DNA from 4 places in the Comamonas resistens genome. Region 4 is predicted to be linked to each of the others. Evidence: predicted binding sites of a transcription regulator. Region 4 holds the regulator's gene; each other region holds the start of a gene.
What was found. The regulator sigma-54, encoded in region 4, starts transcription at its own class of promoters, with help from an activator protein. The targets are predictions, from matches to a motif close to TGGCANGNAANCTGCTTT.
Positions count from the first base shown of each region.

Region 1 (7,228 bases), 2.2 Mb from region 4:
ATGGCCTGCAAAGTGTTGTTGCCTGCAGCGGGCGTCATGAGAGCCTGGCCCTGTGCATCCGTCATCGCGGGCGAGCCGTTTTCGCCCCAGGACAGGCGTACCCCCGCCTGCGGCTTGCCATCCAGCAGCACCTGCAGCCTGAGCGGCTGACCGGCATGGGGCGCCTGGCCCTGGAGCGGCACCACTTCGAACATCTGGCCCAACGGCTTTTGCATGACGGCACCCCACTGCACCACGGTCTTGTGAAACTTGCGCGCATGCACGCCGTGCACTGCGCCGGGGTTCTTGTCCATGGGCAGGGGCAGCATGGCGCCTTCGGGCCTGGTGCTGCTGAAGTAGCCGTTATCCAGCTCCACCGCGATCAGCGCAGCCTTGGCATCGGGCTTGACGCGGATGCCGCCTTGCAGGTTCTGCACATCGCAGCCCACCTCGCGCCCGCGCAGGTCATAGGCATGTACGCGCTGCAGCTTGGCGGGGTCAAAGGTTTCGGCAAGGCCCTCATGGCCGCCGAATTGCATGACATAGCCGCCCTGCGCATCTGGCTCCAGCCAGACGTTATGCGCATGGGCCGGATTGGCACAGAGCAGCCAGGCGGCGGCCGTGGTGCACAGAATGCGCGCGATGATGTTTTTACGCGTCTTGAACACAGACATGAGGACTCCCAAGAATCAAAGTGAAAACTGCAGGCCCAGTTGCACGCTGCGCGGCGCGCCGGGCGCGACCAGACGCTGGCCACCGATCATGGTGGTGATACTGGCATAGCGCGCGTTGGCAGCGTTGCGCAGCCACAGACTCAGGCTGGCATGGCGTGCCACGCTGGCCGGCAGGCGGTATTGCAGGCCCAGGTCCAGCCAGTGATAGCTGCCGGCCCATTCGGTATTGCCGGCATTGATGGGCGCGCGACCCACATGGCGCAGCACGCCATGCACGGTGACATCGCCGCGCGGCATCCAACGTGCGTGCAAGGTGCTGGTGTACTCGGGAACCGCCACCACGCGCTGTCCCTGCAATGCCGCGTTGGCGTTCTGCGTGATTTCGGAGCGATTGCGCCCGTACGCCCATTCGAGATGCCAGCTGCGGCCGGGCAGCCAGTGCAGTTGCAGCTCTGCGCCCTTGCGCAGGGTCGCGCCCAGGTTTTCATATTCACCCGGTGCCGTGTTGCGTATTTCGTTGCTGGACGTGACGCGGTACACGGCTGCATCGATCAGCCACTGGCTGGAAGGTTTCCACTGCAGGCCCAGCTCGGTCTGGCGAAAGATATTGGCGCCGAGTTCGCTGTTGCGCAGCGCGTACTTGGCAAAGTCGCTGGGCAAGGCAAAGCCTTGCGACCAGCTGGCACGCACCGCCGTCTGCGGATTGAGCTGCGCCATGGCACCCAGCTTGGGGCTGGCATGGCTGCGGCCCTGCATGCGGTTGCATTCATCGCCACCGGTTTCCGCGCCCAGCAAGCGGCAGCGCCCGTCAAAGTGGTCCCAGCGCAGGGCGGCCGTGGTCTGCAGCCAGCCTGTCGCCTGCCAACTGCCTTGGCCGTAGAGCGCCATGTTGTTCAGCCGCGTATTGCGATCGTCCAACGCCGCGGCCGTGCGCCGGCGGTTCACCAGGCCATCCCAGTAACCGTAATCGGTGGACTCGCGCACCTGCTCCAGGCCCAGCATCCAGTTCAGCTCGCGCGCAGCCAGACGGGACTTGCCACTGAGGTTCAGCCCCGCGCCCAGCACGCTGCGGTCGTAGCGCTCTTCGCGCTGCATCCAGGTGCCGCTGCGCGGACGGGTGAACCAGCGCACAAAATCCTGCTGCGTTCCGTAGACAAAGCCCAGCAGCCGGGTATCCGCATCCAGTGCGTACTGCGCATCCAGGCGCAGCGTGCCGAAGTGCTTGTTGGCGCCATCGCCCACCACATGGCCATCCTTGCCCTGCGGGTCTTGCCGCCATTGCGCTTCGGTCAGATAGCCGGGCGAATCGCCGCGCGCCTCATGCCAGCGGCCGGACAGCGAAATATCGAGCTTTTCATGCACATGGTGCTTCCATGTGCCGCTGATGGTGCTGCGCCCATGGCCGGAGCTGGGCCGCGCACCATCGCCATGCGAATGCTGGGCCGCCAGATTGAGCTGATCGCCGCCTTCCAGCTCGCGCCCCAAGGCAGCCTGGGCATCCAGCATGCCCTGCGAACCGGCGCTGACATCGACATCGGTATAGCTGCCGCTGCGCCGCGTGCGCAGCTCCACCAGCCCGGCGCGGTTGTAATTGCCCTGCAGCACCGACACCGGGCCGCGATGGACATTGACCTTGTCCAGCTCCAGCGGTACCACCACGTTCAGATCGAAATAGCCATCGGCATGCGACATGGCCTCGTTGAGCGAAATGCCGTCCAGCGTGGCCGCCACATCGCCGCCATGCCCGCCGCCACCGAAGCCGCGCAGCACCAGCCCGTTGGCCACTCCGCTGAGCTGGTAGTGATTGACATACATGCCCGGTACCTTGTTCCACAGCGCTTCCACTTCCTGCCTGGGCTGCTCGCGAATATCGTCAGACCCGAACTCGGTGACGGAAAACGATCGCTGCGCCTCATCCAGCGCCTGGCCTTTGACCTGGGCCCTCACCAGTACCTCGGGCAGCGCCGCATTGCCTTCCCTGGCCGTCTGCGCCCACGCCCAGCCAGTCAACAGGCCGGCGCATCCGCAGCCCATCGTCAACAAACCCTGCTGTACCCCAGCCCGCAGCAACTGCGCGCCCCTCTTGCTCCATGGTCTTCTGTTCATGCACCAGAAGAGCAAAGTTCGTGCCACGCGATGCACCGCCACAACCGAGCAATGCACCAAGAGGCATCCGCAGCAACCACACAGACACGCCTTGGTGCAAGCCTGCCTCGCAGACGCCCCAACAAGGTGCAAAACCGCAGCAATCCGGCCTCCATAGGCTTGCAATTAATTCTTGCCTTTGGCATGGCACTTGCTACATAAAGGGGCATGGAACTGACTCATCGCGTTCATTCGGTCCTGCCGAATGCGCGAGCCGACTGAGGGATTGAAGAAGATGGAATTGACACCACGCGAAAAAGACAAGCTGCTGATCTTCACCGCCGCCTTGCTGGCCGAGCGGCGCAAGGCCCGTGGCCTCAAGCTCAACTACCCCGAGGCCGTGGCGCTGATCAGTGCCTTTGTGATGGAGGGCGCACGCGACGGCAAGACCGTGGCCCAGTTGATGAGCGAAGGCCGCCGCGTGCTGACCCGCGCCGATGTGATGGAAGGCATCCCCGAGATGATTCCCGACATCCAGATCGAGGCCACTTTCCCGGATGGCACCAAGCTCGTCACTGTGCACGAGCCCATTGCCTGAAGCTGCATCCAGAGACTTCAAGCCTTTTAGCCATCAAACCCTTATCCATCAAGCGCAGACAGCTATGAAATTCAATAAGCTCCTTGCCACCACAGCCGCTGCGGCGACTGCCCTGCCCCTGTCCGCGCTCGCCCATGTGGGCGCAGACGGCGGCGGCCATCACTATTTTCTGGACAGTCTGACTCACGCCTTCGCCCACCCGTTTACCGGGGCCGACCACCTGGCCGCCATGCTGGCCGTAGGCGCCTGGAGCGCGCTGACCATGCCCGGCCTGCGCACCGCCTGGCGCGCCCCTGCCGCCTTCGTGGCCCTGCTGGTGGCGGGCGCCGTGGCGGGTTTTGCCGGCCTGTGGGTGCCGGGTGTGGAACCCATGATTGCCGCCTCCGTGCTGGTGCTGGGCCTGCTGGTGTTGGTGCAGCAAAAAATGCCCTGGGGTGCCGCAGCCGCACTGGCCGGCATGTTTGCCTTCTTCCACGGCGCGGCCCATGGCTTTGAGCTGGCCGGCGACAGCGGCCTCGCGGCCCTCGGCGCGCTGGCCGGCATTGCAATGGGCTCCGCCACACTGCACATCGCGGGCATGGTGCTGGGCCATGCGGTGATGCAGCGCCATCGGTGGATTGCCAAGCTCGGCGGTACGGCCACGGTGGCGCTCGGCGCCTTCATGCTGACACGGCTGGCCTGAACACGCGAAAGGAAGACACGCCATGATTCCCGGTGAACTGTTGCTTGACCCCGGTGCACACGCCCTCAATCCCGGCCGCCGCACGCTTGCGCTGGTGGTGAGGAATGCCAGCGACCGACCCATCCAGGTCGGCTCCCACTATCACTTTGCCGAGACCAACGCGGGCCTGGATTTCGACCGCGCGGCTGCGCGCGGCATGCGGCTGAATATTGCGAGCGGCATGGCCGTGCGCTTCGAGCCCGGCCAGCAGCGCACGGTCGAGCTGGTGGATATTGGCGGCGACAGAAAGATCTACGGCTTTCGCGGCCTGATTCAAGGAGCGCTCTGACATGGCCACAATGGATAGACGCGCCTACGCCGAAACCTTTGGCCCTACCGTGGGCGACCGCCTGCGCCTGGCCGATACCGAACTCATCGTCGAAGTCGAGAAAGACTTCACTCTGACCGCGGGCGGCTATGGCGAGGAGGTGAAGTTCGGCGGCGGCAAGACCATCCGCGACGGCATGGCACAAAGCCAGCGCACACGCGCACAGGGGGCAATGGACACGGTGCTGACCAATGCCCTCATCCTCGACCACTGGGGCATCGTCAAGGCCGACATCGGCCTCAAGGACGGCCGCATTGCGGCCATCGGCAAGGCCGGCAACCCCGACACCCAGCCTGGCGTGGACATCATCATCGGCCCCGGCACCGAGATCATCAGCTGCGAGGGCAACATCGTCACCGCAGGTGGAATCGACACCCACATCCACTTCATCGCGCCGCAGCAGATCGAGGAGGCGCTGACCAGCGGCGTGACCACCATGATCGGCGGCGGCACCGGCCCAGCCACCGGCACTTTTGCCACCACCTGCACGCCCGGCCCCTGGCATATGGAGCACATGCTGCAGGCTGCCGACGCCTTTCCCATGAACCTGGGCTTTCTGGGCAAGGGCAATGCCAGCCTGCCGGGCGGCCTGCACGAGCAGATCAGCGCCGGCGCCATCGGCCTGAAGCTGCACGAGGACTGGGGCAGCACGCCGGCGGCCATCGACAACTGCCTGACGGTGGCCGAAGAGACCGACACGCAGGTCGCCATCCACACCGATACGCTCAACGAAAGCGGCTTCGTAGAGGACTCCGTGGCCGCCTTCAAGGGCCGCACCATCCACACCTTCCACACCGAAGGCGCGGGCGGCGGCCATGCGCCCGACATCCTCAAGGTGGTGGGCGAGGCCAATGTGCTGCCCAGCTCCACCAACCCCACGCGCCCCTACACCATCAACACGCTGGACGAGCATGTGGACATGCTCATGGTCTGCCACCACCTGCATGCCTCGATTGCCGAGGACCTGGCCTTTGCCGAGAGCCGCATACGCAAGGAGACCATTGCGGCCGAGGACATATTGCACGACATCGGGGCGATCAGCATGTTCAGCTCCGACAGCCAGGCCATGGGCCGCGTGGGCGAGGTGATTCTGCGCACCTGGCAGACTGCGCACAAGATGAAGCTGCAGCGCGGACCGCTGCCAGGTGACGGCGCCAGAAACGACAACTTCCGCATCAGGCGCTATATCGCCAAATACACCATCAACCCCGCGATTGCCCACGGCATCAGCCACGAAGTCGGCAGCCTCGAAGTGGGCAAATGGGCCGACATCGTGATCTGGAAACCGGCCTTCTTCGGCGTCAAGCCCTTCTGCATCCTGAAGGGGGGCAGCATTGCCATGGCAGCCATGGGCGACCCGAATGCCTCCATTCCCACGCCCCAGCCCGTGCACTACCGGCCCATGTTCGCCAGCTTTGGCGGCGCGATCGCCAGGACCTCGCTGACCTTTGTCTCGCAGGCCGGCCTGGCCTCCGGTATCGGCGAACGTTTCGGACTGGCCAAGACCCTGTCGGCCGTCAAAGGCATACGCGGCGTACAGAAGCAGCACATGATCCACAACGACCTGGCGCCGCATATGGAGGTCGATGCACAGACCTATGCAGTGCGGGCCAACGGCGAGTTGCTGACCTGCGAACCCGCCACCAGCCTGCCCATGGCACAGCGCTACTTTCTTTTCTGAATCTGACTGAACCGATGGACATGGAGCTGATCTTCAAGCTGGACCCCGCGACAGATCCGCGTGTACTGGCCTTTCTCCAGGAGCACCTGGACGATATGCACCGCATCTCGCCGCCCGAGAGCGTGCATGCGCTGGACGCAAGCCAGCTGCGCCAGCCCGACATCCGTTTCTGGACCGGCTGGACGCAACAACAGGCCGGGCCGGCCCTGGCGGCCAGCTGCGCGCTCAAGCAACTGGATGCCGGCCATGTAGAACTCAAGACCATGCGCGTGGGGGCTGCCCACCGCGGCTCCGCCGCGGCCCAGCAGGTGCTGGCGCATGCCCTGGCCCAGGCCCGCGCAGGCGGCGCCAAGCGCATCAGCCTGGAGACCGGCACCGAGGCCTTCTTCGCACCGGCCCGGCGCTTCTACCAGCGCAATGGCTTTGTGCCATGCGCGCCCTTTGGCAACTACCACCCGGACCCGAACAGCTGCTTCATGACGCTGGCGCTTTAACCGATTGCCCCTGTATGCTGCAAGTTTCCAAATGCCTTCCCGCCGGCCAGGGCCTGGCCACCAGCCTGCTCAAGCGCTCCGCCTCGGTGGAGCTTGACTGGGACGTACGCCAGAAAAGCCGCTTTGCCGCCACCGACAGCCAGGGCCGCGACCTGGCCATTTTCCTGCCGCGCGGCCAGGCCGTGCGCGGTGGCGACGTGCTGGTGGCCGAGGACGGCTCGCTGATCCGCGTGCTGGCCGCGCCGCAGAAGGTGCTGCACATCACGGCCTGCGCCGAGCACGGCAGCCCCTTCGACCTGATGCGCGCCGCCTACCACCTGGGCAACCGCCATGTGCCCATCGAGCTACAGCCCGACCACCTGAAGATCGAGCCCGACCACGTGCTGGCCGACATGCTGCGCAGCATGCACATGACCGTCACCGAGGCTGAACTCCCCTTCGAGCCCGAGGGCGGTGCCTATGGGGGACATGTGACCAACGACGGCCACAGCCACCACCACGGACATGCGCATGGGCATGAACACCACCATGGACACGGCCACTGAAGCGCCGCTGCACATCGCACCGGCCACGCTGCTGCAGCTGATGTGGCTGGCCTCGCCGGCGCTGCCCATCGGCGGCTTTTCCTACTCCGAAGGGCTGGAGGCTGCCATCCATGCCGCGCAGGT
Region 1 is NZ_CP125947.1:1,869,870-1,877,097, reverse strand. It holds gene QMY55_RS08840 (DUF4198 domain-containing protein) at 1-653, opposite strand, end outside; gene QMY55_RS08835 (TonB-dependent receptor) at 669-2,663, opposite strand; gene QMY55_RS08830 (urease subunit gamma) at 3,034-3,336, shown strand; gene QMY55_RS08825 (HupE/UreJ family protein) at 3,401-4,018, shown strand; gene QMY55_RS08820 (urease subunit beta) at 4,041-4,346, shown strand; gene ureC (urease subunit alpha) at 4,348-6,066, shown strand; gene QMY55_RS08810 (GNAT family N-acetyltransferase) at 6,087-6,560, shown strand; gene ureE (urease accessory protein UreE) at 6,575-7,105, shown strand; gene QMY55_RS08800 (urease accessory protein UreF) at 7,089-7,228, shown strand, end outside.
Region 1: a site for sigma-54 is predicted at 2,939-2,956, ahead of QMY55_RS08830 (urease subunit gamma). Genes of this name have one in related genera too.

Region 2 (7,228 bases), 280 kb from region 4:
TCGCCCACAAAGACGCTGGCCGTGCCGTTGACAAAACGCCCCGCCCATTGCCAGCCATGGCCCTCATGCAGGACCCGCCCCCGGCTATCGATCAGCAGGATACGTTTTTGCCAACGCGGCTCCTGGCCGTTGCGGCCTTCGACTTCCCGCGTCTGATGAATCCAGGCCCGGCCCTCGAAAAATCCGGCAGGCACATACCAGCTGCTGTCCTCGGGGCCAGCAAAAGCCTTGAGCACAGGCTTGCCGGTACGCAGATCGAGCAGCCCCAGGTGCTTGTCGTTGTTGGAGAAGAAGGCCAGCCCTTCGCCCGCCCGCTGAATCGACTGCGCGCTGAACAAGACCCGCCCTCGTCCATCGATCAGGCTGTCCTGGCCGCTGTCCGCTTGCGAAATCAGCCTGTCCGGCGCCACCACCTGCAACGCGCGGCGTTTGGTGGCAGGCACGCGCATCTGGTTGCGGCGGTCGATAGCTCCCATGCGTTCATCCACAAGCTGAACCACGGCCAGCCCATGGTGAAAATCCTGCACATCGGCGTATTGCTCGGCAATCACCTGCCGACCCTGCGGGTCGATAAAGCCCAGACTGTAGTGCCCGCCATCGGGATCGCGGACAAAACGCCCAACCCTGGCCAGCCCTTCGCGAAAAGGGCCTGCCACCGCATAAGGCCCGGCCAGCACCACATCTCCACGCGCGTTCAGATAGCTGTTGCCGCTGCGCTCCAGCACCGCCATGCCTTCAGAGAAGGCCTCCACACGGGTGTTGCTGCGCATTCGCGCCAGAGGCAGGCCCTTGGCATCCAGCAACTGCTCCGTCCAGCCGTTGTCCAGCACGGCCCAGACGCCCTCGTCCAGATACCGAAGCTGCCTGTCCACAAACTGCGCCGCCCACCGGCCGCGTTCATCGAGCAAGCCACACATGTTTTGCCAGGACGACAGACAGACCGGAATCAACGTGCCAGAGGGAATGGGAGCTGCGGGCTGATCGTTGCTCCCCAAGGCCAGACCCGACACACCAGAAAGCACCACAAGCCACGCCAACGACAGCGTTCGCACACCTTTGGCAGCTCCATAAATTTGCACAAAATTCATCGATTCTCTATATCCATCAACCGCCTGCAGCTATCAAATTCAAAACAACTTGTGCAAATCAGGCGCAAGCAAAAGCTTCGCCTCAGGCCAGCAACCCTTGGTTCATCCGCTACGGCGGCCCGGCGCAGCGGCGGTCCGGCTTGTTGGCGCAAGTCCTGTTTCAATTACCTGAGCATTGACTGCAGATTCCGCAGCAGCGTGCCCGCATGGGAGATCAGAAACAGCAGCAGGCCGATGGCACCGCCCACCAGCGTGCCATTGATGCGTATGTACTGCAGGTCCTTGCCGATATGGGCTTCGATCAGCGTGGACAGTTGCTCTGCATTCCAGCGCTTGACGGTGTCTGCGATGTGCTGGGCTATGAACTGCGAAACATCGGGAGCCAGCGTCGTGGCCCAGCGCTTGAGGCGCTCGTTCATCGACAGGCGCAGCGCCTCGTCATGCGCCAGCGCCTGCCCCAACCAGCGCCCCATGACGGCCACGCGCCGTGCCAGCGCAGAGTTTTCGTCCGCCAGGTCGCGCTCCAGCCGGGCACGCCAGCCCAGCCACAGCTCGCGCAGATAGGCCGCCAGCTTTTCGTCGTGCAGCAGATAGTTGCGCAGCTTTTCCACGCGCTCGGCATAGGCCGGATCGCTTTGCAGCCCCTCGATCAGGCGGTGCACCGATCCGTCAAAAGCCTCACGCAAGCGATGGTCGGGGTTATGCGCCACGTCCTGCAGCAGGCTGTCCAGCGCGCTGGCAATCAGGCTGGCCCCCTTGTCGCTGAGCCAGTCTGTCGGCAGCATTTTTTCCTTGATCGGGTGTTCGCGCTTGAGCCACACCACAATCGTCTGTGCAATCAGCACATGGGTCTGTTCCTGCCGCAGCAGGCGGCTGATGCGCGCCAGCACATCGTCCAGCACCTCCTGATGACGCCCGCCGGAAGTCAGGCCCGACAGCAGTGATGCGGCCGTGCGCGACAGATCCACATGCTGCATCACGGCCTTGAGCGACTGGGTCAGAAACTTCTCTACCTGCTTGTCCTGCACCATTTCCAGGGCGGCCAGCGCCATGCGCGCCACCTGCTTGCCCAGCAGTTGGCTGTTGGCCGAAGCCGTCAACCAGTCCGCCAGGGCCTGAGCCGGGTTGTGGCGCTCTATCAGTGCGACCAGCGACGGAGCGTCGAGAAACTTGTCGCGCACAAACACCGCCAGGTTCTGCCCTATGCGATCCTTGTTGCGCGGAATGATGGCCGTGTGCCGTCCCACCAGAGGCAGAGGAATATGACGAAACAGGGCCGTCACGGCAAACCAGTCGGCCAGCGCCCCGACCATGGCCGCCTCGCAAATGCCGCGCAGACAGACCAGCCATAGCGGCACGGCCTGCCCCTCTATGGCCCAGCGTGAGCCGGCCAGCGCAGTGGCAATGAAACCAGCCGCGACGAGCAGCAAAAGAATCAGTGGCAGGCGCTTGGCTTGTTGCAGCGACAGGCTTTGTTCTTGCGTCAGCATGGATGCAAGCATAGGACAGGCAGCATGAGCTGCCAATCGCACAAGGGCTGAAAATCTTCAGTCCTAAACCCGGAGCTAGGATCGTGTTTACGATTGCGCAGAAAATGGCGGGCTTTGTATCCCGACTTCCAAGAACATCATGACCGACGCAACCCGCCCCGAACTGCCCGACCACCTGTCCATCGACCCTCGCAGCCCCCATCATGTGGCCGCCGTCTTCGAGCACGACATCGGCATCCGCTTCAATGGCAAGGAGCGCTTTGACGTGGAGGAATATTGCGTCAGCGAAGGTTGGGTCAAGGTGCCCCACGGCAAGGCGCTGGACCGCAAGGGCAAGCCACTGCTGATCAAGATCAAGGGTACGGTCGAGGCGTATTACCGCTAAACCCAGTCCCCATGGCCGCACAACGCCTGAACAAGCACCAACTCAAGCGTGAGCTGAATGCCGTGCGGCCATACTCTCGCAGCCAGATCGCCGATGCGCAAAGGCACGAGGCCAGGCTGCGACACAAAATCACGGCGGGCGAGCTGAAATGGCTGATGCCCGGGCTTCCGCTGCCCTGGCAAACCTGGGTGCAGCAGGTGCTGCGGCCCGAAGCCATCGCTGCACAGCCCGCGCTTTGCAGCAGCTTCGTTTTGGGGATGGACATACCGCTGCTGCAGCGCTTTGCTGCAGAAGTGCCAGAGTCCGACAGTCTCCATGTGCACAGCCTGAGCGATGCTCAAGCACTGGTCTTCAGTGATGCAGGGCATTGCGTCAAGGCCACCCTGCAGCAGGGGCAGATCAGCGACTGGCAAACCAGTCCCGCGCAAGCCTCCGAGTCTGAAACACGATTGCGCGCAGCAGACGCCACGGCTTTGCATGCTGCATGGCAGTGCTTTGCTCAAGAGATGGACTGCCCCGCCAACCTGAGCCAGTTCAGCGCACAGGTGTTTGATGCAGATCTGCAGAGCCAGCGTCTGGTCTGCATTTCGCCCATCACGCTGGATTGGATGGATCACTACGCCAACATCCACACCGACTGCCGCTGGTTCAATGGCGTCAGCCGCATCCTGGATGGCACGCAAATCGTTCACACCATGGGGCATGGAAGAGACTGAAGAGCTGAGTTCAAGCCCTTTCAGCCTCTACCCCTTTCACACCAAGCGCATAGAGCTATTTATTCAATAGCATTCAATCCGCTCAAGCCAGCGCTTCGGCCGGGCCGAAGAACTCGTAGCGCACCTGCTTGTCGGGCACACCCAGGTTGTGTAGCGAGCGCTTGAGCACACGCATGAAGGGGCGTGGGCCGAGGAAATAGACATCGGCGTCGCGCGAGGCGGGCAGCCATTCGCCCAGGCGTTGCTCGGTCAGATAGCCTTCGGCGTCCACCTGGTCCTCGGGCACGGCGCGGTCGTAGCAGTAGTAGCGCGTGAGCTGCGGATGCTCGGCAGCCAACTGGTCGATGCGCTCACGGAAGGCATGTGCCGAGCGCTCGCGTGCGCAATGGATGAAGGTGACCGGACGCGGGGCCGCCAATGCCGTGGCCAGCATGGGCAAGGTGGGCGTGATGCCGACACCGCCGCTGATCAGCACCAGCGGCTTGCTGCTGTCCTGCAGCGTGAAATGGCCGGCCGGCGGAAACAGCGACAGAGTACCGCCCACCTGGATCTGGTCGTGCAGGAAGTTGGACACCTTGCCGCCGAGCTCGCGCTTGACGCTGATGCGCAGGCTCTTTCCATTGGCCGGAGCCGACAGCGAGTAGTTGCGGCGCTGCTCCTCGCCGCCCACCATCACGCGCAGGCCTATGTACTGGCCCGGCAGGTGGGCGATGACCTTGCCGCCGTCGGCTGGCACTAGGTAGAACGAGGTGATCTCGGCGCTTTCCTGCACCCTCTTCTCCACCTTGAAAGCGCGCTCGCCACGCCAGCCGCCTTCGGCCTCGGCCGTGCGGTCGTAGACGCTGCGCTCGGCGGCGATCAGGATGTCGGCCAGTTGCTGGTAGGCAGCACCCCAGGCGGCCAGCACCTCGTCGGTGGCGATCTCGGCACCCAGCACCTCGCGGATGGCGCGCAGCAGGCAAGCGCCGACGATGGGGTAATGCTCGGCCTGCACCTGCAGCGCCACATGCTTGTTGACGATCTGCGCGGGCAGATCGCCCAGGGCTTCGAGCCTGTCGATGTGCTTGGCGTACATCAGCACGCTATAGGCCAGCGCGCGCGGCTGGGCGCCGCTTTGCTGGTGGGCCTGGTTGAACAGCGGGCGCACCTCGGGGTACTCGCCCAGCATGGTGTTGTAGAAATGGGTGATCAGCGCTTCGCCGCCGGTTTCCAGCAGGGGGACAGTGGCTTTGACAATTTCGCGTTGACGTTCAGTAAGCATGCAAATCTCCAGATTCCAGCCCAGCCAGCTGCGGGGCCTGCTCTCATCAATGCAAAGGGCGTGCCAGCTTCACACCCCTTGTCAAACAATGGTTTGGCAAGATATGCGTCAATATGACATCCATTAAATGAAGTCCTTTTGACATCATTCAGAGTCACTATGACAACAAGCCATATTCTCAATGCCGTCATCCCGCTGGTCGCGGACCTGGCCCAGGAGATGCCGGAGCGCGAGCGCATGCGCCGCCTGCTGGCCGCCCTGCGCACGCTGCTGCCCGCCGACGCCGTGGCCCTGCTGAAGCTCGAAGGCGAATGGCTGCGCCCCATGGCCATCGACGGCCTGGTACCCGACGCGTTGGGGCGGCGCTTTCGCCTGGCCGAGCACCCGCGCTTTGCGCAGCTGCTGGCCGCCGGCCAGGCCATGCGCTTCGCACCCGACAGCCCCCTGCCCGACCCTTATGACGGCCTGGTCGCCCACCAGGGTCAGCCCATTGCCGAGCTCCATGTGCATGACTGCATGGGCTGCGTGCTGCAACTGGGCGGCCTGCCCTGGGGCTTGCTGACGCTCGATGCCATGCAGCCCGGGCGCTTTGCCGATGCAGCCTCGCTGGAGCTGCTGCAGGCCTTCAGCAATCTGGCGGCGGCCACCGTCGCCACGGCTGAACGGGTGCAGCAGATGGCGCAGCTGGCCCACAGTGCCTGCAGCATCGGGACGATCAAAGCCCCCTCCGACCGGGTGCTGCTGGGGCACAGCCCCGCCATGCGCAGGCTGCAAAAAGACATCGCCCTGATTGCGGGCAGCGACCTCAGCGTGCTCATCACCGGTGAAACCGGCACCGGCAAGGAACTGGTGGCCCGGGCCGTACATGCCCAGTCCTCACGCGCCGCTCACCCCATGGTCAGCATCAACTGCGCGGCTCTGCCCGACAACCTGGTGGAAAGCGAGCTGTTCGGCCATGTCCGCGGCGCGTTCACCGGCGCCCAAACCGAGCGCAGCGGCAAGTTCGAGCAGGCCCACCAGGGCACGCTGTTCCTTGACGAAGTGGGCGAGCTGTCGCTGCCCGTGCAGGCCAAGCTGCTGCGGGTGCTGCAAAGCGGCCAGTTGCAGCGCCTGGGATCGGACCGCGAGCACCATGTCGATGTCCGCGTGATCGCCGCCACCAACCGCGACCTGGCCGCAGAAGTCAGCGCCGGCCGCATGCGCTCGGACTTCTATCACCGCCTCAACGTCTATCCGCTGCAACTGCCATCGCTGCGCGAGCGCGACAGCGATGTGCTGCTGTTGGCGGGCTACTTCCTGGAAGAGAACCGCTCACGCCTGCAACTGGGAGGATTGCGCCTGGATGGCGCCGCACAGGCAGCCTTGCTCAAGCACACCTGGCCCGGCAATGTGCGTGAACTTGAGCACCTGATCAGCCGCGCCGTGCTCAAGGCCCTGAGCCGCCAGGATGCCAGCGCCAGCCGGGGCAGACCGCGCATGCTCACGCTCAGGACCGATGATCTGGAGATCGGGCCAGGGCCGCATATGCAGCAGCCGCCACAGCCGGAGCCAACGTCAATGCCCGCCACCACGACCAGCTTGCGCGATGCCGTGGCGGCTCATGAACGGGCCTTGATCAATGCCAGCCTCAAGCGCCACCACGGCAGCTGGGCCGCAGCCGCCAGAGAGCTGCAGATGGACAGAGCCAATCTGCAACGCATGGCCAAACGGCTGAATATAGAAAAGTCCTGAGTCAGTCCAGACCATCGATCAACGGCCTTGTATGCCCAGCAGCTCCACATCAAAGCTCAAGGTCGCATTGGGCGGTATGACCCGGCCCGACCCACGCGTGCCATAGGCCAGGGACGGCGGGCAGGTAAAACGCGCCTTGCCGCCCACCTTCATGCGCTGCGTGCCTTCCTGCCAGCAGGCAATGACGCTGCCCAAGGAAAACTCGATGGGCCGGTTGCGTGCATAAGAGCTGTCGAACTCCTTGCCTGAGTCCGGGAAATAGCCACGGTAATGCACCTTGATCACGTCCGAAGCCGTGGGGCTCGGGCCTGTACCCTGCACCAGGCTCTCGAAGATCAGCCCGTTGCTGTGGACCTCTGCGGCCGCAGTCCCGGACAGAGCCAGAAGAAGAGACGATAGGGCCAACAGGAAACGGCTTGCTGCTTTCATATCCAAGACACGACAAAGAGAAGTTTCAAGACTGTAGCCGAGCCTCTTCTCCTGTTTATGTCACTTGCCGGCCGCACAGGGCTCCAAGCGCTTGGCGCTCCACGCCCAGGTATCGCCCGCAGTGTTCA
Region 2 is NZ_CP125947.1:4,667,587-4,674,814, forward strand. It holds gene QMY55_RS21675 (WG repeat-containing protein) at 1-1,088, opposite strand, end outside; gene QMY55_RS21680 (DUF445 domain-containing protein) at 1,253-2,578, opposite strand; gene QMY55_RS21685 (DUF3297 family protein) at 2,718-2,963, shown strand; gene QMY55_RS21690 (hypothetical protein) at 2,975-3,679, shown strand; gene hmpA (NO-inducible flavohemoprotein) at 3,762-4,940, opposite strand; gene norR (nitric oxide reductase transcriptional regulator NorR) at 5,100-6,671, shown strand; gene QMY55_RS21705 (FKBP-type peptidyl-prolyl cis-trans isomerase) at 6,690-7,100, opposite strand; gene QMY55_RS21710 (hypothetical protein) at 7,161-7,228, opposite strand, start outside.
Region 2: a site for sigma-54 is predicted at 4,989-5,006, ahead of hmpA (NO-inducible flavohemoprotein). Genes of this name have one in related genera too.

Region 3 (7,228 bases), 1.5 Mb from region 4:
TACATGGCCTTGTTGCTCGACCAGGGACACAGTGACATGCACGGGTAAAAGATCCTGCCCGAGGCGCAGCAAAGCGGCTTCAAAGCGCAAGGCCGCAAAGTCGTTGGAGCGCGCACCGCTCAGCGCCTTGTCCAGCAGCGCAGGCTCGGAAAAGCAGGTTGCGAATTCTGTCGCCTCCATGGTGCGGCGCGACTGCCCCAGCGCATTCTCCAGCGCAGCATTGACAAAGCGCACCACGCCCTGGGAATCCAGGACGGCAATCAGCGTACAAAGCCAATCGAGCGACTGATAGCTGAGCGCGCAATCCTGGTCAGCGGTATTGCCAGGCTCTCCATGGGAGAGGGCTGCAGATGCATTCATGTCAAGAAAACCCGTGAAGCAGCCCTCGGGCTGCATTAATTGGCAGGCAAGCGATCCAGTTCGCGCCGGATACCCGCTACATCGCTTTCCTGGCGGGCAATATCGGCCTTGAGCTTTTCGACCCGCTCAGGATAGCCTTGAGGGTTGCGCAGCTCCAAAGCCGTGCGCACGGGATTGCCGTCGTTGTATTCGGCTCTGAGCGAGTTGAGTCTGGCCTGCGCCTTGTTCAGCTCCGACTGCAAGATGGCGCGCGCGTCGGAATCTCGTGCTTTTTGTGCAGCGTTGTCACTGCGTACGGGCGCCGCACTGGTCGATGCGGCTGTCGCCGGCTTTGGCACCTTTGGTGCAGGTGCTGCACTGCTGCTGCCACCACCCGCAGGACGGGTGCCATGAATCACCGTCACACCGCTGCCATCCACAGGTTTGCAGCCCTTTGCCTTGGCCTGTGAAACATTGTTGGTGTACTCATTCCCGCAGCGGTAGATCACATCCTGCGACCATGCCGCCGTGACCATGGTCATCAGCAGTGGCAACACAAAAAACTTCTTCATTGGCTCCTCTCAGGCAAGACAGCAACGGCTGGGCTGCAATGCAGCGAGTATCGCTCCAAGCGCGTTGCACTGTAGTCATTTCTTGGTATCTCGACTGCCTGAATGGTTCCTGGGCTTTCTTAGGTCAAGAGCCGGAGCAATAAAAAAGGCGGCCAAGCCGCCTTTTTTGGGGTTCGCCTTACAGCGAGAAGTACATGTCGTACTCGACAGGATGCACCGACTGGCGATAGCGGGTCACTTCGCCCATCTTCAGCTCGATGTAGGCATCCAGCATGCTGTCGGAGAACACACCGCCCTTGGTCAGGAAGGCACGGTCGGCGTCCAGGGCTTCCAGAGCCTGATCCAGGCTGTGGCAGACCGTGGGCACCAGCTTGTCTTCCTCGGGAGGCAGGTGGTAGAGATCCTTGGTCGCAGCTTCGCCGGGATGGATCTTGTTTTCCACACCGTCCAGACCGGCCATCAGCAGGGCTGCAAAGCCCAGGTAGGGGTTCATCAGTGGATCGGGGAAGCGAGCCTCCACGCGACGAGCCTTGGGGTTGCTCACGTAAGGAATACGGATGGAAGCGGAGCGGTTCTTGGCCGAGTAAGCCAGCTTCACAGGGGCTTCGAAGCCGGGCACCAGGCGCTTGTAGCTATTGGTGCCAGGGTTGGTGATGGCATTCAGGGCACGAGCGTGCTTGATGATGCCGCCGATGTAGTACAGGGCGAAGTCGGACAGACCGGCATAGCCGTCACCAGCGAACAGGTTCTTGCCATCCTTCCACACGGACTGGTGCACATGCATGCCGGAGCCGTTGTCGCCAGCGTAGGGCTTGGGCATGAAAGTAGCCGTCTTGCCGTAGGTGTTGGCCACGTTCCAGATGATGTACTTTTGCAGCTGAGTCCAGTCGGCACGCTCGACCAGAGTCGAGAAGCGTGTACCGATTTCGTTCTGGCCTGCACCCGCCACTTCATGGTGGAACACTTCGACAGGAATGCCCACGGCCTCCAGCAGCAGCGACATTTCTGCACGCATGTCCTGGGTGCTGTCAACGGGTGGCACGGGGAAGTAGCCGCCCTTGTTGCGAGGACGGTGACCACGGTTACCGGTCTCGAACTTGGTGCCAGTGTTCCAGGGAGCTTCGTATTCTTCGATTTCGAAGAAAGGGTTGTGAGGCTCGGTGCCCCAGCGCACGCCGTCGAAGATAAAGAATTCGGGTTCGGGTCCGAAGTAAGCGGTATCGCCCAGGCCGGAAGCCTTCAGGTAGGCTTCAGCGCGCTTGGCAATGGAGCGGGGGTCGCGGTCATAGGCCTTGCCATCACCGGGTTCGATCACATCGCACTGCAGAATCAGAGTGGTCTCTTCGAAGAAGGGATCGATATTGGCAGTGTTGGGGTCGGGAACCAGCTGCATGTCCGAGGCTTCGATACCCTTCCAGCCCGCCACGGAAGAACCGTCAAAAGCATGGCCCGAGGTGAACTTGTCTTCGTCGAAATGCGACACGGGCACGGTCACGTGCTGCTCCTTGCCGCGGGTATCGGTAAAGCGCAGGTCAACGAACTTGACCTCGTTGTCCTGCACCATCTGCATCACGTCTGCAACGGTCTTCGCCATTAGATCTCTCCTGCCAACTTTGGCTGATCAAAAAAGGATGAAAATTACTAAGCAGTTTGCGTGCCAACTTGGGGCTGACTGGTAACCCAGAGCATTGCCGCCACGAAGTCCGGCAGCGGATAAGCATATCCGCTGGTGACATAAGCCGTTGGCACAGGAATTTTTGGCATGCCTGATGGCTCCAAAGCGGTGCACATTGTCTCACCGCCAGAGCCTTCCATTGAAATGCACTTTTTTGGTGAATTTATTTGCACCAATTTAGTGCAAATAAGGAGAGCCGTCAGTTTTGGTGCACTGCATCACAAGGAAGGCGCGTTCTGTGCGGCCACACCGGGGGCAAATGGCACTTGTGGAGAGGGCTCTGCCGGGCCTTCCTGCTCACGCAGCCGCACCAATGCCCCCAGGCAGAAGTGAGCAAACCACAACGCCGAGAACGCAAACACCAGCGCATAAATCCAGATGGCAATGGGAATCAAAATCCAGAATGCGGCCAGGAACACCAGACCCGAGACCCAGACGATGCCGGGAGCCATGCCCAGATAACCGCATAGCACGCCCATCAAAATCAGCGACATGCGGTGGCGCACAAAGAGATTGCGACGCTCCTCCTTGCTCGCATGCTCGGCCAAAGCATCAAACGCCATGACACGGTAGGTCAGCCAGCCCCAGATCAGCGGCGTGACTACCAGCATCAGAGGCGGAAAAACCCAAAGCGGCAAGGTCACGATCAGGGCCAGCAGCGCAATCACGGTAGAGCCTCCCGACCAGATCAGACTGGCCATGACGGAGCCGCCGTGCTTCTTCTGCAGTTGGGGAAAGCGATTTTGTGCCACCAGGCCGGTCAAGACCGGGGCCATGAACAGCCCCACCAGCAGCAGCACCAGAACGACCAGCATGGGAGTTGCCCCCAGCACCACCAGAATGGAAGCCACCACTTCGGAGGCATAGCCCACTCCATTGGCCTGAAACCAGACCCAGACCTTGTGCAGCCAGCCCACACCATCGAGCAGGCCTTGCACCTTGAGCACGGCATCTGCCCAGAAGAAATACCCCAGCGCCCAGGACAGCAGCCCCATCAGGAGCAAGGGAAACAGGGACCACGCAATCACCCGCTTATGCAGGCAATACGCCAATGCACGCCAGAAAGAGTCGAGTAGCAAGCTCATGCTGGCAAGCATACTCAATGAATCACGACTTGCGCAAATCAGGCCCGGGCAAGCGCCTTGCCGCACGGAAACCGTCTTGGTGCATCCGCAGCGGCGGCCCGGCTTGTTTGTCCAAGTCCTATGAATGGTCAAGCGCGTCCCAGCAACCGCAGGACGGCCCGCCATTGCTGCGCCCAGAACCCACGGCCATAGTCACGCAACTGGCCTTGCGCATTGGGCTGCACCTGATCGCGAATACCAGTCGGGTCATAGCGCAGATCAAAGTTGGCCGTACCGAACAACATGTCCCACCAGGGCAGCAGCACGCCAAAGTTGTTGCCATGCACCTTTTTGTTGCGCACAGGTGCCAGCGGCTCGTGCCCGATACCAATCGCATGGTGGCGGCGGTGAAAGCGCGGGCTGATCCACAAACGCTCGCCCAGTTGGCCAAACCAGATGCGCACATTGGCATGCTGAAAGCTCTCGCTGAGCTGGGTCAATGCCACGATGGCCACAAACTGCCCCGGAGCCACACCGATCAGCTGCGCCACCAGTACGACGATGGCGTCGTGAATCACGCTGTCTAGCAGGTGATTGCGGTTGTCGCTCCACACCGTCATCTGCCGCTGAGAGTGATGCACGGCATGCAGCTTCCACCACCAGCCAAGCCCATGTTGACCGCGGTGAATCCAGTACTCCACCAGATCGAAGACGATCAGATAGAGGATGAGGCTGACCCATGCGTTGTCGGTAACACCGGGCCAGAGGTCATCGATATGAAAACCTGGCATGCCCCAGACATGAAGCTTGCCCATGAGCGCATCCCACAGCGGGTCCACCGTGAAGAACAAAGCCAGTCTGAACAGACCCAGCCGGTGAATCAGCGTGTAGAGAATGTCCACACGAATGGCCTGCCGGTCCACCACGGGCTCCACAGGCTTCCAGCGCTGCAGCGGCACGATGACGGCCACCATGACGACGATCTGCAGCAGCCCCACCAGCAACCAGCCCGTGGCCGTGTAGCCATCCTCCAGCAGGTTGGCCATGCCGAAATGGAACAGAAAAGGCTGCACCACACCTTCAAACAGGCGCTGCTGCGCATCGGCAAAAACCTGAACCAGCCACTCCACAACTCACTCCTTGTCCAGCACTCAGCGGTGCTGCGCAATCCAGCCCTGATAGGCCGGGTGCTCCGCCAGCGTACGGAAGCAAAAACCTTTATCCAGCAAACCCAGAATCAGTGGTTCCAGCACCGCCGGCGCCCATGGATCCTGGCGCGACCAGATGCCCAGATGAGCCAGCAAAATATCGCCGCTGCGGATGTTCTTGAGCGCCTGATTGAGCAGGCGCTCGTTGGGATATTTGTCGCTGGGCAGCTCATCGCCCAGAAAACCTGCCGCAGCCCAGCCCACATGCTGATAACCGCCCTGCTGGGCCGCACCGATCAGCGCCGCAGAGGTCTTTCCCCCGGGTGCGCGGTATAGCGGCAAGGGCTTGTGGCCTGTGATCTGCTGCAGGCGGCGCGCCGAGCGAGCAATCTCCTCGCGATACTCATCTGCAGACACGACAAAACTCTGCCCGGCACGCGGCCCGGCCGATGGCCTGACCTTGAAGTGCGTGACCTGGCCCGTAGCCTTGTCGCGGATATCGGCCTGCCAGTACATATGGTCGTAGGTATGGGAAGCCAGTTGGTGCCCCTCGTCGGCACGGGCCTTCCACCATGGGGCCCAGAAGTCGGCAAGGCTGCTGCCTCCTTCCTTGGTAGCCTCATTGGCCGCAAAGAAAGTCACGGGCACCTTGTGCTTTTGCAGAGTTTGAGCCACCCACTGGGCAATACCCATATGCCCTGTATCAAAAGTCAGGTAAACCGGCTTGGAACAAGCGCCAGCAGCTATGTTTTTTGAATTTTCCGCTGCTGCGGCTAGGCCTGGAGCAGCAATAGCCGCCCCTGTCAGCATGAATTGACGTCTTAGCATCCACCCTCCTTGAGGTGGTCAATACCGCATGAAAGACTCCGGCCCGCAGACTTGGTTCCGCGAGCCGGCATGACACTCAGCGCGCCGCGTGGGCCAGTGTCCAGACGCCGTGCGGCGACTTGCCCACATTGACCTGGTTGATGACTTTTTTCTCCACGGTGTCGATCACCGAGAGTTTGCGCGCCCAGCGCGAGCTGACCAGGATGTAGCGGCCGTCGGCAGACACATCCATACAATCCGGGCCACCGGGCGCAGGGTAATTGGCCACGACTTGGTTGGTCACCATATCGATCTTGCTGATGGTGTTGGCCACGCGGTTGCTCACATACAAATGGCGACCGTCACCTGCGGCGCGGAAAGCGTGGGCGCCAGCCGCCGTCTTGATGATGCCAGTGCTGCGTGGCTCGGGGCCCGTCAGGTCAAACACCTCGACACCTTCACCGCCTGTCAGGCCGATGAACAGCTTTTTACCATCCGGGCTGCCATAAAGATCGGCCGGCATGGGGCCGGTAGGCACGCGGGACTTGATGGTCTGGGTGGCGATATCGATGGCCACCAGCGCATCGCTGTCCTGCATGGTCGAGTACAGCGTCTTGCTGCCTTCGTCGATGAACAGATGGCTGGGAGTCTTGCCGGTGGAGACACGCTTGACCAGCGTTGGCGTCTGCGTGGCTGCATCCCAGCGGTAGAAATCGATGTGGTTCAGGCGGTTGGCCGCCGTGATGAACCACTTCATATCGGGCGAAAAGCGCAGGTGGTAAGGATCGACGATGTCGCGAATCACGCGCTGCACCGCCCCCGTCCTCGGGTCGATCAGCGTCAGCGAGTCGCCGAGCGCGTTGGCCACGATCAGCGACTTTTCGTCAGGCGTCAGGTACAGGTGGTGCGGCTCTTTGCCGGTCGGAATGCGCGACTGTTCCTTCCAGGTCTGCGGATCGATCACGCTGATGCTGGCATCTAGGGAATTGAGCACGAACACGGGCGTGGGCCCCTGCACCCTGCTGGCCGCAGCTGCGGGAACCACGCCGCGCGCGCCCGGCACCGAAGCGGGCACCGCAGCCGTACCAGCAGGTGCAGCCACCGTTGCAGCGGCAGGAGCGACCGCAGTCTGCTGAGGCCCAGCAGCCGTTGCCGGCCTGAACCCAGGTAATGCCGATGCCCCAAACCATGCGACCAAGCCGCCACCTACCAACAAAGCCACAGCAGCGCCAGTGCGCCCAACGGTAAGACGTCCCACAACCACCACCTTCTCAGAATCCACGCAGTGTAGCTGCGCCCATGCAGCCACACCATCATCAGCCCAATTCAACGCGGGGCTTAGCACGTACCGGCTCTCGATGCCGTTCAAGCAGATGTTTCGCCATTCATCAGCATCAAAAACAGGAGCAGCTAGCGCTGAATTCTCCTATGTTTCAACGCAAAACAACTGCAAAATCGTTGTAACAATGCCGCAGGGTGCTCATGAAATGATGAATATCAATCAGAAGACTTGATGTTGTACAAAAAAGGAGCCCTCTGAGGGGCTCCTTTTCTGGATGCAGTCAAAGCGCCAGGCTCAGACCTTCCACTTCTCCACAAGCTTTTCGGGGCGCTGTGTGTCAT
Region 3 is NZ_CP125947.1:3,446,331-3,453,558, forward strand. It holds gene glnL (nitrogen regulation protein NR(II)) at 1-360, opposite strand, end outside; gene QMY55_RS16050 (hypothetical protein) at 396-911, opposite strand; gene glnA (type I glutamate--ammonia ligase) at 1,090-2,505, opposite strand; gene QMY55_RS16060 (EI24 domain-containing protein) at 2,805-3,683, opposite strand; gene QMY55_RS16065 (sterol desaturase family protein) at 3,800-4,780, opposite strand; gene QMY55_RS16070 (polysaccharide deacetylase family protein) at 4,802-5,626, opposite strand; gene QMY55_RS16075 (YVTN family beta-propeller repeat protein) at 5,703-6,887, opposite strand; gene QMY55_RS16080 (phosphoribosyltransferase) at 7,182-7,228, opposite strand, start outside.
Region 3: a site for sigma-54 is predicted at 2,554-2,571, ahead of glnA (type I glutamate--ammonia ligase). Genes of this name have one in related genera too.

Region 4 (7,228 bases):
TTGATTCAAAAGCAGCTCACAAAGCGCTTCCAGAGACCACGCAGCCGTTTGACCTGGGCCATGACCTGTTTGGAGCGGCCCGGTAAAATTGCAAACTATGGCAAAAATCATCGTTCTGGCCCTGGTGCTGCTGTTCTTCGGCTGCGGCCTGTACATGCACCTGCGCGGCAAGGTGCGCCACAAGGTGGTGAAGCAATTGTTCGACCACTCCACCTTCACGGCGCCGTTCAACGTCTTCATGCTGATGTTCAGCAAGGTGCCGCGCACGCCCTATCTGCCCACCAGCACCTTCCCCGAGCTGGCCCCGCTGCAGGCCAACTGGCGCGAGATCCGCGAGGAAGCCGTCAACCTGCAAAAGAACATGCAGATCAAGGCCGCCGCCAACAACGACGACGCGGGCTTCAATTCCTTCTTCAAGACCGGCTGGAAACGCTTTTATCTGAAGTGGTATGGCGATGCCCACCCTTCGGCCATGGAACTGTGCCCCAAGACCACAGCCCTGGTGAAGTCCATTCCCAGCGTCAAGGCCGCCATGTTTGCCGAGCTGCCGCCCGGCGCCAAGCTCAATCTGCACCGCGACCCCTATGCAGGCTCGCTGCGCTACCACCTGGCGGTGCTGGCGCCCAACGACGACCGCTGCATGATCGAGGTCGACGGCCAGCCCTATAGCTGGCGCGAGGGCGAAGGCGTGATCTTCGACGAAACCTATATGCACTGGGCCGAGAACCGCAGCGAAGGCAACCGCATCGTGTTGTTCTGCGATGTGGAACGCCCCATGACCAACGGCTTCGCGCAATGGCTCAACCACTGGCTGGGCAAGAACGTGGTGGCCGCCGCCAGCTCGCCCAACAACGAGGGCGACCCGCGCGGCATGATCAGCAAGCTGTTCAAGATCTCGTTCTACATGGGCAAGTACCGCCGCGCCTTCCGCGACTGGAATCCGACCTTCTACAAGATCCTCAAGTTCGGTCTGATGATAGGCGTGCTCGTGCTGTTTGTATGGTGGCTGATCCCCGCTAAATAAGTAAGGGCGGAGCCAAGTCACTAAAAAAGCCGCTGTGCATTGCATCAGCGGCTTTTTTGTTTTCAAGGCATTTACAGCGCCTTGCGCAACGTGGTCGTCGGTATCTTGAGCTGCTCGCGGTACTTGGCCACGGTGCGGCGCGCGCATTCAATGCCCTGCTCCTTGAGCATATCGGCCAGCTTGGCGTCCGACAGCGGCTTCTTGGGGTCCTCGGCGTCGACAAACTGCTTGATCAGCGCACGCACGGCCGTGCTCGACGCGCTGCCGCCGGTTTCCGTGCCCAGTCCCGAGCCAAAGAAGTATTTGAGCTCGAAGGTGCCCTGGGGCGTGGCCATGTATTTGGCCGTGGTCACGCGGCTGATGGTGGACTCATGCAGGCCCAAGGCATCGGCAATATCGCGCAGCACCAGCGGGCGCATGGCCAGCTCGCCATGCACAAAGAAGTTCTTCTGCCGCTCCACGATGGCTTCGGACACTCGCTGAATGGTGTCAAAGCGCTGCTGGATGTTCTTGATGAACCAGCGCGCTTCCTGCAGGCGCTGCTGCAGCGCGGCATGGCCTTCACTGTTCTTGTGACGGCGCAGCGCATTGGCATAGATGTCGTGCACACGCAGCCTGGGCATGACATCGGGGTTGAGCTGCACGGAAAAGTCGACACGGCCCGAGCTGGAACGCACCGGCCGCACAATGACATCGGGCACCACGATCTGGCGCTCCAGATCGACAAAGCGGCGCCCGGGACGCGGCTCCAGCCGGGCGATCAAGGCCATGGCCTCGCGCAGCGCCTCTTCACGCGCACCGCACAGGCTGGCCAGCTTGCGCAGATCGCGCCGCGCCAGCAGGTCCAGGGGCTGCGCACAAATGCTTTGGGCCAGCAGCAGCTGGTTGATATGCGCCGCTGTCGTGCCTTCGTCCTCTGCATCGCGGATCAGATCGCGCAGCTGCAGCTGCAGACATTCGGCCAGATTGCGCGCGCCCACGCCCACGGGCTCTAGGCTTTGCAGCAGCTTGAGCGCGATGGCAAAGCGCTGCTCCAGCTCTTCGCGCTCTTCCAGATCATCGCCCGCCAGACTGTGTGCCAGCTCTTGCAGCGATTCTTCGAGATAGCCATCGTCGTTCAACGACTCGATCAGAAAACGCAGCGCCGCCGTATCTTCGGCTCCCAGATGCAGGCTCAGCGCCTGGCGGTGCAGAAAGTCCGTCAGGCTCTCATGTCCGCGCGCCAGATCAATGGCATCGACCTCTTCGTCGTCATCACGGTTGCGCGTGGAGCCGCTGGCCGAGGGAGCATCCCACTCGCTGCTGGCTTCGCCGCCCCATTCGCCATCCTGGCCATCCAGACCGTCGGCCTCCCAGTTCAGGCTGTCCGGGGTTTCGTTGGTGGAAGGTTCCGCTATGGATTCAGAAGCTGCTTGCGCTCTTTCCGACTCTTTTTCGGATGAATACCCATCTGAAATGTTGGACTCACGTGCGCCTGCAGCTATGTCATCAGGAGCAGCTGTGCCCGGCCCATCACCATCGAGTTCCAGAAACGGGTTGTCGACCAGCATCTGCTCGACTTCCTGCGCCAGCTCCAGCGTGGACAGCTGCAGCAGCTGAATCGATTGCTGCAGCTGCGGCGTCAGCGACAGATGCTGGGATACACGTAGCGAGAGTCCTGGCTTCATCGTGATGCGGCTCTTGCCTTCTTCTTACCAATCCACAGGCTTTTGGCAAGAACCCGATTCCGCCGCCGGGCCGCCCCAAGGCGGAATCCGGCTTCGCCGGTCAGGGCCCCCTCGGGGGGCACCCGGCGTAGGGGCAGCGCAGTACACGCAGTAACGAGCGTGGGGGCCATTGCTCACATCCTGAAGTGTTCGCCCAGGTAAACGCGGCGCACATCGGCGTTCTCCACGATTTCCTCGGGCGTGCCTTCGGCCAGCACATGTCCGTCGCTGATGATGAAAGCGTGGTCGCAGATGCCCAGGGTTTCGCGCACGTTGTGGTCGGTGATCAGCACGCCGATGCCGCGATCCTTGAGGAAGCCGATGATGCGCTGGATCTCGATCACGGCAATGGGGTCGATACCGGCAAAGGGCTCGTCCAGCAGGATGAAGCGCGGCTGCGTGGCCAGGGCACGGGCAATTTCCACGCGGCGGCGCTCGCCGCCGGACAGCGCCAGCGCCGGCGACTCGCGCAGATGATCGACGCGCAACTCCTGCAGCAGGCCCGTCAGGCGCTTTTCCACTTCGTCGCGGCTCAGCGTATGGCCTTGATCGTCTTTTTGCAGCTCCAGCACGGCGCGAACGTTGTCTTCCACGCTGAGCTTGCGAAAGATCGAGGCTTCCTGCGGCAGATAGGACAGGCCCAGGCGCGAGCGCTGGTGAATCGGCATATTGCCTACGGGGTGGCCGTCGATGAAGATCTCGCCGCCATCGCTGCGCACCAGGCCCACGATCATGTAGAACGAGGTGGTCTTGCCCGCGCCGTTGGGGCCCAGCAGGCCCACAACCTCGCCTTTTTGCACGGACAGCGAAACATCCTTGACCACCTTGCGGCTGCCATAGGACTTGGCCAGATGCTTGGCTTCGAGGCGGCTGTCGGACTCACCGCTGCGGGTGCTGTTGGAGAATGTCGGCTCGATCATTTCTTCTCGTCGGCTTTCTCGCCACCCAGCGTCATGCTCTGACGCAAAGGCGTCGCGGGCGTCGCAGGCTTGGGCTGAGCGCCTGGCGTGCCATCCTTGGGAGCCATGATGGCGCGCACACGACCGCCCTGCCCCACCGAGGAGCTGGGCAGGCCGCCGCTGGTTTTCTGACCATCGACCGTATATACGTCGGTGATGTTGTTGTAGATGATGATGGAGCCCGTGACCTGGTCACTGAGCTGGCCGCCGCGATAGCGGCGCATCTCGCCACGGCGGATGAACTTGACGATGTCGGCCTTGCCGTCGTATTCGATGGTCTCACCTTCGCCTTCGATGAACTCTTCAGGCTGGCCTGGCAAGGTGTCGCGTTTCTGGCGGAAGAAGGCCCGCTTGCCGGGCTCGGCCACAATCACGCCGTACTGGTAACCCTCGGCATCCTGGCGCACATCGAGCTGCGCGCCACGCAGCACGATGGAGCCCTTGGTCATCACCACATTGCCGGTGAAGACACTGGTCTGCTTGAGCTCGTCATGACGCAGGGCATCCGCCTCGATGTTCATGGGCTTGGCACTGTCGGCCTTTTCGGCATGGGCTATGCCAGTCGCGGCCACCAGAGCACAGGCCAGCGCAAGAGGTAGGAGTGTTTTATTCATGAGAAAAAGGCACGTTTCTTGCGTTCATTGTAGTCACTCCCCTTTCGGAAGCCCGGCAGAAATCTCAGCAATAAAAATGGCCCTCACGCTTGCCCGCTTGTGTGGCCACGGCTCACACAAGCGGGTGCCTTTGTCTTGGGACGGTCCAGGGACAAAAAAGCCCGCGCATAGGCGGGCTTGCGGGGCAGCGACCTGAAGCTCAGGCCTTGCGGCTGGAGGCGACCAGCGCGTTGACCACGCGCAGCACGTTCTCCATATTGCCGGCCTTGGTGCCGTCCGTGTAGTAACGGCCGGCCACGCCCATGGCGGGAACGCCTTCCACGTCGTACTCGTTTTGCAGTTGGGAAGCCTTGCGCACCTGGTTGCTCACGGTGAAGGAGTTGTAGACCGACTTGAACTTGGTCAGATCCACGCCTTGCTTGCCGATCCAGTCAAAGATGGCGTCGTCGTTCTTCAGGCCGTTGCGCTCCACATGGATGGCACGGAACACCTTGGCGTGCAGCTGAGGCAGCAGATTCATGCCTTCCAGCGCGAAATACAGCTTCTGCTGAGGCACGAACGAAGCGTTGAACGCCACAGGCACGCGCTGCACGACCACATCGGCAGGCTGGCTCTTGGCCCAGGCTTCGAACTGGGGCTCGAAGGCATTGCAGTGCGGGCAGCTATACCAGAAGAACTCGATGACCTCGACCTTGCCGGCCGGGGCGCTGACCGAGGCGGGCTTGCCCAGCTTGACGTAGTCCTTGCCCTCCTTGGGTGCGGCGGCCTGGGCCCAGCTAGAGGAAGCGCCCAGAGTCAGAGCACCAGCAGCAGCTGCCGAGGCAGCCATAGAAAATTCACGGCGTTTCATTCCAATAAACTCCTTGAGTTCAAGTCTGCAATATCTGAGGCGCCAGCCTCTTAAAAGTTCAACCAGCCGACAAGCGGGCCAGCCCGCTTCAGAGGCAGCGAGCAAGAGCCGCCTCGCGGCGAGGCTGCCGTCCCCCTGGGGGGAAGCGGCGAAGCCGCTCAGGGGGGAAACAACTTATTTCGCAGCCCGTACCAGCGAGGAATCCACTCCGGCACCATCGAGCTTGCCCTTGAGGGCTTCCGCATCATCGCGCTTGCCAAAGGGGCCCACCCGCACGCGGAAGATGGTGATGCCGTTTTGCTCGCGCTCGCTGATGCGCGACTCCCAGCCCAGCATGGCCAGTTTGGCGCGCTGCGCCTCGGCCTCGCTCTGGCCGCGGAAAGCTCCGGCTTGCACAAAGTAGTTGAAGGCGGAGTCGGCAGACTGCGCCGGATGGGCGGCTTGCGCCGCAGCCTTTTCGCGCTCTGCACGGGCCTTTTCGGCCTTGTCCGCCGCAGCAGAGCGCTCCTTGACCAGATCGCCCAGAGGATCACCGGTCGCGGGCTTGGTAGGCGCGACAGCGGGCGGAGCCACAGGTGTCGTCACACCACCCGTGGACGTGGGCTGGGCCGGTGTGGTGGGCGGCGTCACGGTCACGTCGCTGGGCGGCACGACCGGAGCCACGGGAGGCGGAGCAGGTTGGCGGCTTTGCAGCGGCGCGTTGGGGTCCCAGTTCTTGTTGCGTTCGGCCTCGGCCGCATCTCTTTGCGTGTTGCTGCCGCCCTTGTTCAGGAATGGCACAGGCACCTTGGTCACATAGATGGCCACAGCCAAAGCTGCGGCCAGGCCGATGACCATGCCAAAGATAAGACCGAGGATGGTGCCACCGCGTTGCTGCTTCTTCATAAGTCGCTTTGTTTACGCTTCAAGTTACATGCGCTCGGGTGCGTCCACACCCAGCACGGCCAGACCATTGTGCAGCACCTGGGCGGTGGCGGCGACCAGAGCCAGACGGGCCAGCTTGACCTTCTCGTCGTCCACCAGAATGCGCTCTGCGTCGTAGTAGCTGTGGTAGCTGGAGGCCAGATCGCGCAGGTAGAAAGTCACGTCGTGCGGGGCGTTGCCTTCGGCGGCCGCCGTCAGCATCTCGGGGTACTTGGCCAGCAGCAGCATCAGAGCCTGGGCCTGCGGGCCTTCCAGCGCCGACAGGTCCACCTCCTTGAGGGTGGGCACGCCGCCGCCGCCGGCTTCCTGCCAGGCGCGCAGCACCGACTGGATACGGGCATGGGCGTACTGCACGTAGTACACGGGGTTGTCATTGTTCTGGGCCACGGCCAGATCCACGTCAAAGGTGTACTCGGTGTCGGGCTTGCGGCTCAGCAGGAAGAAGCGCACCGCATCCTTGCTGGTCCATTCGATCAGGTCGCGCAAGGTCACGTAGGAGCCTGCACGCTTGCTGATCTTGACCTCTTCGCCATTGCGCACCACACGCACCATGGTGTGCAGCACGTAGTCAGGGTAGCCCTGGGGAATGCCCACGTCGGCAGCCTGCAGGCCGGCACGCACGCGCGCGATGGTGCCGTGGTGATCCGTGCCCTGAATGTTCACGACCTTGGTGAAGCCGCGCTTGAACTTCTGGATGTGATAGGCCACATCGGGCACGAAGTAGGTGTAGCCGCCATCCGTCTTGCGCATCACGCGGTCTTTGTCGTCACCGTAGTCGGTGGACTTGAGCCACAGTGCGCCGTCCTGCTCATAGGTCTTGCCGTTGGCGATCAGACGCTGCACGGTTTCGTCGACATAGCCGTTTTCGTAAAGGCTGGACTCCAGGTAGTACTGGTCGAACTTGAGGTTGAACGCCTGCAGATCCTTGTCCTGCTCGTTGCGCAGATAGGCTACGGCAAACTGGCGGATGTTGTCGTAATCCTCGACATCGCCATTGGCGGTGAACTCGCGGTCGTCGGCCTTGACGGTTTCCTTGTTCAGGAATGCCTGGGCGATATCGGCAATGTAGTCACCGTTGTAGAAATTCTTGGCCAGCGGGTTGTCGCTGTCGGTGGGCCAGCATTCGTCACCGGGCTTGTGTCCCTTGGCGC
Region 4 is NZ_CP125947.1:4,946,933-4,954,160, forward strand. It holds gene QMY55_RS23125 (aspartyl/asparaginyl beta-hydroxylase domain-containing protein) at 98-1,024, shown strand; gene QMY55_RS23130 (RNA polymerase factor sigma-54) at 1,096-2,691, opposite strand; gene lptB (LPS export ABC transporter ATP-binding protein) at 2,865-3,650, opposite strand; gene lptA (lipopolysaccharide transport periplasmic protein LptA) at 3,647-4,303, opposite strand; gene QMY55_RS23145 (thiol:disulfide interchange protein DsbA/DsbL) at 4,503-5,153, opposite strand; gene QMY55_RS23150 (SPOR domain-containing protein) at 5,328-6,038, opposite strand; gene argS (arginine--tRNA ligase) at 6,063-7,228, opposite strand, start outside.